Regions from separate parts of the Photobacterium sp. TY1-4 genome, predicted to be linked through region 2. Evidence: predicted binding sites of a transcription regulator. Region 2 holds the regulator's gene; each other region holds the start of a gene.
The links. The regulator PurR, encoded in region 2, represses purine synthesis genes. The targets are predictions, from matches to a motif close to TNANGNAAACGTTTNCNTNA.

Region 1 (3,284 bases), 1.3 Mb from region 2:
CATAGGACGAGGAAAGATGAAGAAAATTGAAGCCGTTATTAAGCCGTTTAAGCTTGATGATGTTCGAGAAGCGCTTGCAGAAGTCGGCATCACCGGGATGACGGTGTCGGAAGTCAAGGGCTTTGGGCGCCAGAAAGGGCACACGGAGCTGTATCGTGGCGCCGAGTATATGGTTGATTTCCTACCGAAAGTGAAGCTGGAAATCGTGGTGGCGGATGATGTCGCGGAGCAATGCATCGAGACCATTATCGAGACGGCGCAAACCGGTAAGATCGGTGACGGCAAGATCTTTATGTTCGATGTTGAGCGTGTGGTGCGGATCCGCACCGGCGAAGAAGACGAAGACGCTATCTAAGACGCCTTGCGTCGTTGCCGAAAGTGATGAAAAAGGCTTGCCGGGTGGGCAAGCCTTTTTTGATCCGCGCCGTTGCAGTATGACAACTAGCCGGCAATCGCCGAGCCGCTGTAGCGTCCGGGCTTGTGGTTCATCGCCAGCACCAGGTTCAGCATCACCGCACCCAGCACAGACAGCGCCAGGGTCATCGGGCTGACCAGGAAGTAGGAGGCGATCAGGATACAGAGGTCGATCCCCATCTGCAGTTTGCCGGCCGACCAGCCGAACTTTTCCTGTAAATAGAGGACCAGCACATTGAATCCGCCCAGGCTGGTCTGATGGCGAAACAGGATCAGCATCCCCAGTCCCATCAGCAGTCCGCCGATCATCGCGCAGTACAGCGGCTCCAGCCGGCTGATTTCCAGCACGTAGTGCATATGGTCGGTGATCACCGAGACCAGACCGCCGGAGATAATGCTGGTGACGGCAAAACTGCGGCTCATCCGGAACCAGGCCATCAGGTAGAACGGAGTATTGAGCAGAAAATACAGCTGGCCGAACGACAGGCCGATAAACTGGCTGAGCAAAAGGGCAAGACCTGTGGTGCCGCCGGTCAGCAAATGGGCTTGCTGAAGAAAGAACACGCCCTGGGCGACGACAAAGGTGCCGGTCAGGATCGCAATGATGTTCTCTTTATGGGAATGATGATAACCGCTCAAAAAATCAGACTCCTTGTTTCTGACCCGATCCGAGCGTCGTGACCGATGATCAGAACGGTGGGATCGGAAGATGCTTGCTGGCGGCAATCATACTGGGTCAGGCCGCAAAACGAGAAGTCGGTCGCGGAAATGGCCAACTCAGCTGTGTCATTAAATTTGTACAACTTTGTAAACTATTAATTTCATAAATTTCTTGCAAAATAGAGATGATAAACTAAAGAGCGCTGATGATGGCTTCATCAAGATGAAAGGAATTCATGCAGGCATGGAAAATAAACATGTAGAAATCGTAAGAAAAAGGGCAATCAGGACTATCTGATCCGGATCAAATTCTGTAAAATACAGCGCTATGTACCAAGGTGACGAAAACGTTTGCGTTCAGGCGGTGCCTGGCCTCATGTTTTTTCAATGTTCACCGAAAATTACGGTTTACCATTCATTCGCAGACAGAACGGTTTTTTTGGTGCTTCTGCGGGTGTGTATGAGAACAATCTGAGTCAGGAGATACAGATGCTAAAGCGCGACATGAATATTGCCGATTATGACGCAGAACTTTTTGCAGCTATTCAGGAAGAGACTGCGCGTCAGGAAGAGCACATCGAGTTAATTGCCTCTGAAAACTACACCAGCCCGCGTGTAATGGAAGCACAAGGTTCTCAGCTGACCAACAAATATGCCGAAGGTTACCCGGGTAAGCGTTACTACGGCGGTTGTGAGTACGTGGATAAAGCGGAGCAACTGGCGATCGACCGTGCTTGCCAGCTATTCGGTGCCGAGTATGCCAACGTTCAGCCGCATTCCGGCTCACAAGCTAATAACGCGGTGTACATGGCCTTGCTGAATGCCGGGGATACCGTGCTGGGTATGAGCCTGGCGCACGGTGGTCACCTGACCCACGGTTCTCCGGTAAACTTCTCCGGCCGTCTGTACAACATCGTGCCTTACGGCATCGATGAAGCGGGCAAAATCGACTACGAAGAAATGGAAGCCCTGGCGGTTGAGCACCAGCCGAAAATGATCATCGGTGGTTTCTCTGCCTACTCACAGGTCGTTGACTGGAAACGCATGCGTGAAATCGCAGACAAAGTGGGTGCTTACCTGTTTGTCGATATGGCACACGTGGCGGGCCTGATCGCAGCGGGCGTTTATCCGAACCCGGTACCGCACGCACACGTGGTCACCACCACAACGCACAAAACACTGGCCGGTCCTCGCGGCGGTCTGATCCTGTCGAACGGCGGCGAAGATCTGTACAAGAAGCTGAACTCAGCCGTGTTCCCGGGCGCGCAGGGCGGTCCGCTGATGCACGTGATTGCAGCCAAAGCGGTGGCCTTCAAAGAAGCGATGGAACCAGAATTCAAAGAATACCAGGCGCGCGTGGTTGAGAACGCCAAGGCGATGGTCGGTGAGTTCCTGGAGCGTGGCTACAAGATTGTTTCCGGCAGCACCGAAAACCACCTGTTCCTGGTTGATCTGATCGACAAAGGCATCACCGGGAAAGAAGCGGACGCAGCACTGGGCGCGGCCAACATCACCGTGAACAAGAACAGCGTGCCGAACGATCCGCGCAGCCCGTTTGTCACCTCAGGCATTCGTCTGGGCACACCGGCGATCACCCGTCGTGGCTTCACCGCGGAAGATGCCAAGCAACTGGCTGGCTGGATCTGTGACATCCTGGACGACGTGAACAATCCTGCTGTGATTGAAGCGACCAAGGCGAAAGTGCTGGAGATCTGTCAGCGCCTGCCAGTCTACGCCTAATGCGGCGGTGCTCGCCCGACGCAGCGCGACCCGGGCGGCAGAACGCAAGTGAAAGCAAACGGCACCTGATTCAGGTGCCGTTTTGTTTTATCTGCCAGAATCATAAGAAAAACCCGGCCCGAAAGCTCAATAGCGGCGAGAAATGGGTTACACTGAGGCGACGAGTATGAGGAGGCAAGATGCATTGTCCTTTTTGCGGTGCAAATGACACCAAAGTAATCGATTCCCGTCTGGTGGCAGACGGTCATCAAGTCCGTCGCCGTCGTCAGTGTCTGGCCTGTAATGAGCGTTACACGACGTTTGAGACGGCAGAATTAGTGATGCCCCGGGTGATTAAAACCAATGGCAGTCGCGATCCGTTCAATGAAGAGAAGCTGCGGGGCGGGATTCAACGCGCCCTGGAAAAGCGGCCGGTTAGCGCGGATGATATCGAGCGCGCCATCAACACCATTAAGTCACGCCTGCGGGCG
Region 2 (3,284 bases):
TTCACCTAGCCCGGGTGCTGACGCAACTCAGCCAGGCGGGTGAGCAATGTATCCTGATGCTTGATGAACCGACTTCTGCCCTGGATCTCGCGCATCAGCACCGGACCTTACAAGTGGCCCGGGAGCTGGCCCGGGCCGGTGCGGCTGTGATTGTGGTGATCCATGATCTCAATCTGGCCGCCCAATATGCCGATCGGTTAGTGATCATCAATCAAGGCAAAGTGCAGGCTGATGGCACGCCATGGCAGGCGTTAACCCCCGACATCATCCAGCAGGTCTATGGCTGGCCGGTCCACGTCAGCAAACATCCGACCCAGGATTTCCCGGTCGTATTGCCCGCAGGATAAGGAAACCTGCCTAACCTGCACCATCCCCAGCACGATTCTCCCGGTTTTCCTCCGGGAGAAGCGATGGCCGACATAAAGAACACCACCAGATATGCATCCAATTTGAGAAAATTTGCAGTGAGTTTGTTGATATCTATCAAGAATTACTACCTTGCGATACAGAAACGTTGCACTGTGCGCTACACTCAGTAGAATGTGATCGCAAGCGATTACACAATGCAACGCCTGAAAGGCGAGAAGAACAAGAAAGCCGCTCGGAAGAGAAGCGGCTTTTTGACGTTTTATACGCAGTATGAAACAGCATGATGATCCCTGTGAACGCAGATCATCATGCCAAACTGAACAAGTATCTGGCCTGACTCCAAGAAGCAAACCAGATACTTATTCAGTTTGGTGCACGGCTGTTGAATGCTGTTCAGATCAATGAAGAGAAATGGGCCCAAGCCCGCTTTGAATTATTAGAAGAATAAGTATGGCAACGATTAAAGATGTTGCACGTTTGGCAGGTGTTTCAACCACAACAGTGTCTCACGTGATCAATAAAACCCGGTTTGTTGCAGAAGCAACCCAGAAGAAAGTGCTGGCCGCCGTGGATGAGCTCAACTATGCCCCGAGCGCTGTGGCGCGAAGCCTGAAATGTAACACCACCCGGACCATCGGCATGCTGGTGACCAAATCAACCAACCCGTTCTTTGCCGAAGTTGTACATGGGGTTGAAGAATATTGTTATGGCGAAGGCTACACGCTGATCCTGTGTAACACCGAAGGGAACCTGGAAAAGCAACGTGACTATCTGCGCATGCTGGCTGAAAAGCGGGTCGACGGATTACTGGTGATGTGTTCCGATCTGGACGATAAACTGCTGGCCCTGCTCGAGCGCCAGAAAGATCTGCCGATGGTGGTCATGGACTGGGGTCCGGAGAGCCCGCACACCGACAAAATCCAGGACAATGCGGAATTGGGTGGCTATGTCGCGACCAAATACTTTATTGAACACGGCCACCAGAAAATTGGCTGCCTGACCGGACACAGTGAAAAACTGACCTGCCGTGAGCGCCTCAAAGGCTTCCACAAAGCCATGGCTGAAGCCAATTTGAGCGTCAATCCGGACTGGCTGATTGAAGGCGATTTTGAGTGTGAATCTGCCGTGGCGGCTGCCAAGCAGTTCATCGCCATGGAAGAGCGCCCGACCGCGATTTTCTGCTTTAACGACATTATGGCAATGGCGCTGATCAGTACGTTTGAGCAAGCGGGTCTGCGCGTGCCGGATGATATCTCCATCATCGGTTATGACAATATCGATCTAGCGCCGTACTTCTCACCACCGCTCACCACCATCCACCAGCCGAAACAACGGTTGGGTAAGAAAGCCATTGAAATCCTGATGGCACGGGTGAAAGACAAACAACATGAACGCCGGATCTTTGAAATGGCGCCCGAATTGGTCGTGAGAAAATCAGTCAAGAACCTAAACATCTGATTTCATAAACACTTCAATTTTTCTTTTCAAAAAAACCGATAGCTTGCTATCGGTTTTTTGTTGCAATTTTGACCATCCTCTGACCACAGATTTACATCCCGAATTTATCAAGACCCATAACGTGTTAAATCTGGCCCAATCCCGACCAACTTGTTCAAAATTTAATAAGTTTTAAATTTTTGCTAGCAGGCTTTAGGATCTATTTGTGGGAGCAATATCACATTTTTAAAAATGGGACCAAGTTCAAAAATATCTTCTGAGATATGCTTGTTTATGTCACGAACAAGGCAAACCATTCTAAAGAATGGGACGCAAAGCCTCCGGCCTAAGAGTTACTTATTTATCAATAACTAAGTGGACTTATGGTAGCGGGGTTGCCGATGGATGTAGCAAGAAGTCATGTTCAGAATCCTGACAAATCCCTGACATTGCTTTTCTTCGTAATTTGCTAATCTGAATCCTCGCTCTGTTGTTAGGTGACTCGAGAAATTTTTCACCGAGTAAGAAGCATGGACAAACCAGTACTTAAAGATTCTCTTCGACTGTTTCAATGTTTTGAAAATGTAAAATCACGTTCAATGTTTGGTGGTTTTGGGATTTTCTCAGGCGAAACCATGTTTGCGTTAGTGGTTAACGACAAACTTCACCTGCGTGCCAATGCCGAAAACGAAGAACAATTTAAACAAGCAGGACTCAGCCCATACGTTTACAAAAAGCGTGGATTTCCGGTCGTCACCAAACACTTCGCAATTCCTGAGGAGTGGTGGGATGCGCCAGAGCAAATTATCGAACACGCCAAACAATCTTTTGAGGCTGCTAAACAGGACAAGGAAAAGAAAAGCCAGACCGGCCCGAGCCGTATCAAGGATTTGCCGAACCTACGTTTAGCCAACGAACGAATGCTGAAAAAAGCAGGGATTTGTACCGTCGACGAACTCTACGAAGCCGGTGCATTAAACGCTTATAAAGCTCTGCAGGAAACGCATCAGGAAACGGTCAGTATCGACTTGCTCTGGGCGCTGGAAGGCGCGGTGAGCGGACGTCACTGGTCCGTCATTCCACCGCAGCGTCGTTCCGAGCTGTTGTCAAAACTCAACGGCTGAACCCTTCCCGATTCATTGTGAAAAAGAGGCGGCTTGCGCCTCTTTTTTTATTTCATGCTTCGCTTCCCATCCCTTAACCAAGCCATCCCTGACCTGAACAAGCATTTAAGAAGCAAACTACGCGGTTCAATGTCGGTCGCCACGGGGAGTATTTATATGCCCTGCGCCCTGTCAAATTTGTACCAACCGAAAGACATTTTTCTGTTAAGAAATGACAAAGATTGACACCACTCCCAAAGCTGTTCACAAATTCATCAACAGGGTTTTCATCCCTTGCGACCTCAGTAGAATTGGGGCGTCAACGCAGCCGGAAGGAAGGTATCATGTACAGCTCGCAGCCTTTTCCAGGACAAT
Region 3 (3,284 bases), 690 kb from region 2:
CTGCGCTTTGGCTTGCTCAGACAATTCCACCCCCTGGCCGCCGTAGCCGACTTCGGCCAGGATCATTAGTTTTTCTTCCAGACTCTGCGCCGGATGGTACAGCGGCTTGAAATCGGTCGGCTGTCGGCAGGCCCGCACCACGGCTTCGGCCAATTCAATCGCGCCCTCTCCGCCCCGGGCAAAGGCATGGCTGAGCGCCAGTTCGACGGTGGTGGCGAAATCTTCGGCCTGGATCATTTCTGCCAGTTGGGCCAGCTCTTGGTCGCTGTCCTGCGGGAAGCAGTTGATGGCAACCACCACCGGCACCCCGTACCGGGCAGCGTTTTCGATGTGCCATTTGAGGTTGGCAAATCCGGCGTGCAGCGCATCGGCGTCCGGCTCGAACAGTGATGGCGGCAGGGACTGGCCGGGACGCAGGTCATAATGGCCGGAATTGGCTTTGAGGCCGCGCAGGGTGGCTACTACCACGGCGCAGTCCGGGCCACGGTCGGCTTGTTGAGCCTTGATATTACAGGCTTTCTCAAATCCCATATCGGAGCCGAACCCGCCTTCAGTGATCGTGTAGTCACTGAGCTTGAGCGCAATGCGATCGGCGATGATCGATGAGTTGCCGTGGGCAATATTGGCAAACGGTCCGGCATGGATCAGCGTCGGCACGCCTTCCAGCGTCTGCATCAGGGTCGGTTCGATGGCTTCGCGCAAGGTCACGGCCATCGCCCCGGCGACCTGGAGATCCTCGGCGGTGACCGGGGTACATTCCCGCGTGTAGGCCAGCACAATGCGGCCCAGGCGACGGCGCATGTCGGCCAGATCGCTCGACAGGGCAAGAATCGCCATCAGCTCGGAGGCCGCTGAGATATCAAAGCCGTCATTGCGGGCAATCCCGTTGCTGGTTTTGCCCGGTTCATTGTTGCCGATGGTGATCATCCGCAGGGCGCGATCATTCTGATCCATGACCCGCTTCCAGGTGATGCGGTTGAGGTCGATGTTCAGGGCCGCTAGGCCGGTCCGGGCTTCAAATGCTTCACTGCCGAGCCGTTGCTCATGGTAGATCCGGGCATCGAGTGCCGCCGCCGCCAGGTTATGCGCGGCGGTGACCGCGTGAATATCGCCGGTCAGGTGCAGGTTCAGCTGTTCCATCGGGGCGACCTGGCTGTAGCCGCCGCCGGCTGCGCCGCCTTTGACCCCGAAGACCGGTCCCATTGACGGCTGCCGGATACAGGCCATGACACTCTGCCCCAACTTGGCCAGACCCTGGGCCAGACCGATGGTGGTGACGGTTTTGCCTTCCCCGAGCGGGGTCGGGGTAATCGCGGTGACGGCGATCAGCTTGCCTTCGGGGCGATCGGCGAGGCGCTTGAGCACGGCGGGTTTCACCTTGGCTTTCAGGGGGCCTTGTGGGGTGAGGTCATCGGGCAGAAAGCCGGCCTGACGGGCCAGGTGTTCAATCGGGAGCAGGGCCGTGTCACGGCAGATTTGAATATCACTTTTCATGGGGCGGTCAGGACCTCGCGATGCAATGACAGCGAATATCGGGCTGTCAGTCTAAATTACAGTTATGCAAACGTTTGCTCTTGGTCGGCGCCGCAATCATATCATGTGCTGTGATAATTTCTTGGATAATCATCCTGCTCGGGGGCGGGAGTGTGAGCAGTCGTCGGATTTGGCGGGAAAATGCCTGCCAGCGAACTGGCAGGCAGGGGGATCAGGCCAGCTCGCGGCCGTCGGCAGCAGTGTCTTGCTCAATTGCGGTCACGGCCACGGTTTGACCATAGACCGGGCGCAGGGCTCGCATGACGTCCTGGCGGCTGATCATACCGACCAGTTTGTTGTCTTCTACCACCGGGAACTGGTGCGGCCGGGTGATCACCATAGTGCGGGCGCGCTCGCTCAGTGACTGGGTGGTGAGCTGGGTGGCGATACCGCCGCTGGTGACCGGGTAGAGAATATTTTTATCAATACTCATGTACTCGGCAATTTCCACAATGGCATTGTCCGGGCTGACGGTCTGGATCTCGTGTTTCATCAGATCCTGCACCTTGCGCTCCGGATCCGGCATGTAATCGTTGAGCCAGAGATCGATCAGGCTGTCATGCATCGAGAAGTAACCCACCAGACGCTGATCTTGGGTCAGCACCGGGGCACCGGTCAACTGGGCCGCGAAGAGCCGATCCAGGGCGTCGGCAACCGGCATCCCCGGGTGCAGCGTGACGTCGGCCGGGCGCATGAAGTCGTTCACAAGTAGGTTTTCCTGCAGCATAGTATTTTCCATATTCCGTGTTGAAGTCGTTGAAAAGTCAGGGTGAATCAGGGTTGCCGTCGGCAGTGCCTCGAGCGGGGCGCGGTAAATGGTCCAGTAGCCGAGGCCGACCAGGACGCCGCCGCCGACGATATTGCCCAGGGTGACCGGGATCAGGTTGGCAAAGATGAAGTTGCGGAAGGTCAGATCAGCATATTGGCTAGGGTCAACGCCCAGTTCCAGCCAGAACGTGTCCGGGGCCAGGTGCTGAATGGTGATCCCGAGCGGTACCATGAACATGTTGGCGACGCTGTGCTCAAAGCCGGTGCTGACAAACATCGCGACGGGAAGGATCACCATCGCCATCTTGGTCATCATGTTGGTCGAGCAGAAGGTCATCCAGACCGCCAGACAAACCAGCAGGTTACACAGCACCCCCAGGGCAAACGCCTGCATCGGCTGGTGGTGCAGCTTGTGCTGGGCGACATTGAGTGCATTAAGGCCCCACTGGCCACCGTCGAGCTGATACAGCCCGGCTATGGAGACCAGGACCAGCAGCAGCATGGCGCCGAGGAAGTTCCCCGCATACACCTTGCCCCAAGTGCCCAGCATCTGCCGCGGGCTGATCTGACGGTTGGCACAGGCAATGGCCGACAGCACGGTGCTGGTAAACAGCTCGCCGCCGCAAATCACCACCAGGATCAGACCCAGGCTGAATGCCACACCGCCGAGCAGGCGATTCAGCCCCCAGCTCAGATTGCTGCCGCCGGTGGTGACGGTGAGGTAGAATACGAATGCCAGGCCGATGAAGACACCGGCCGTGACGGCCAGCGCAACCGTGGTCCGGGTCGGCTTGGTGGCTTTCCCCACGGCGTAAATTTCCGCCTGCTTCATCATTTCCTTGGGATTGAATTCACCGGACGCAGAAGAAGACGTAGCCAAAGCCATAGGCCATTCCTCCTGTGTGACTGACGGACACGTCAGGGTTGAAGTGTGGATAGGGGATTGAAATTGCCACTTTTTTTCCTCCTTGTGACGAATAACT

Region 1: a site for PurR is predicted at 1,414-1,433, ahead of glyA (serine hydroxymethyltransferase). Genes of this name have one in related genera too.
Region 3: a site for PurR is predicted at 1,557-1,576, ahead of NH461_RS04035 (formate--tetrahydrofolate ligase). Genes of this name have one in related genera too.

Annotation. Positions count from the first base shown of each region.
Region 1 covers NZ_CP099734.1:2,740,331-2,743,614, reverse strand. The annotation lists gene glnB (nitrogen regulatory protein P-II) at 17-355, shown strand; gene NH461_RS12865 (YitT family protein) at 442-1,053, opposite strand; gene glyA (serine hydroxymethyltransferase) at 1,564-2,814, shown strand; gene nrdR (transcriptional regulator NrdR) at 2,994-3,284, shown strand, end outside.
Region 2 covers NZ_CP099734.1:1,487,718-1,491,001, reverse strand. The annotation lists gene NH461_RS07025 (heme ABC transporter ATP-binding protein) at 1-347, shown strand, start outside; gene purR (HTH-type transcriptional repressor PurR) at 820-1,827, shown strand; cyclic di-GMP riboswitch class I at 2,104-2,209, shown strand; gene NH461_RS07015 (TfoX/Sxy family DNA transformation protein) at 2,337-2,930, shown strand; gene NH461_RS07010 (hypothetical protein) at 3,254-3,284, shown strand, end outside.
Region 3 covers NZ_CP099734.1:801,192-804,475, forward strand. The annotation lists gene NH461_RS04035 (formate--tetrahydrofolate ligase) at 1-1,494, opposite strand, end outside; gene focA (formate transporter FocA) at 1,706-3,181, opposite strand.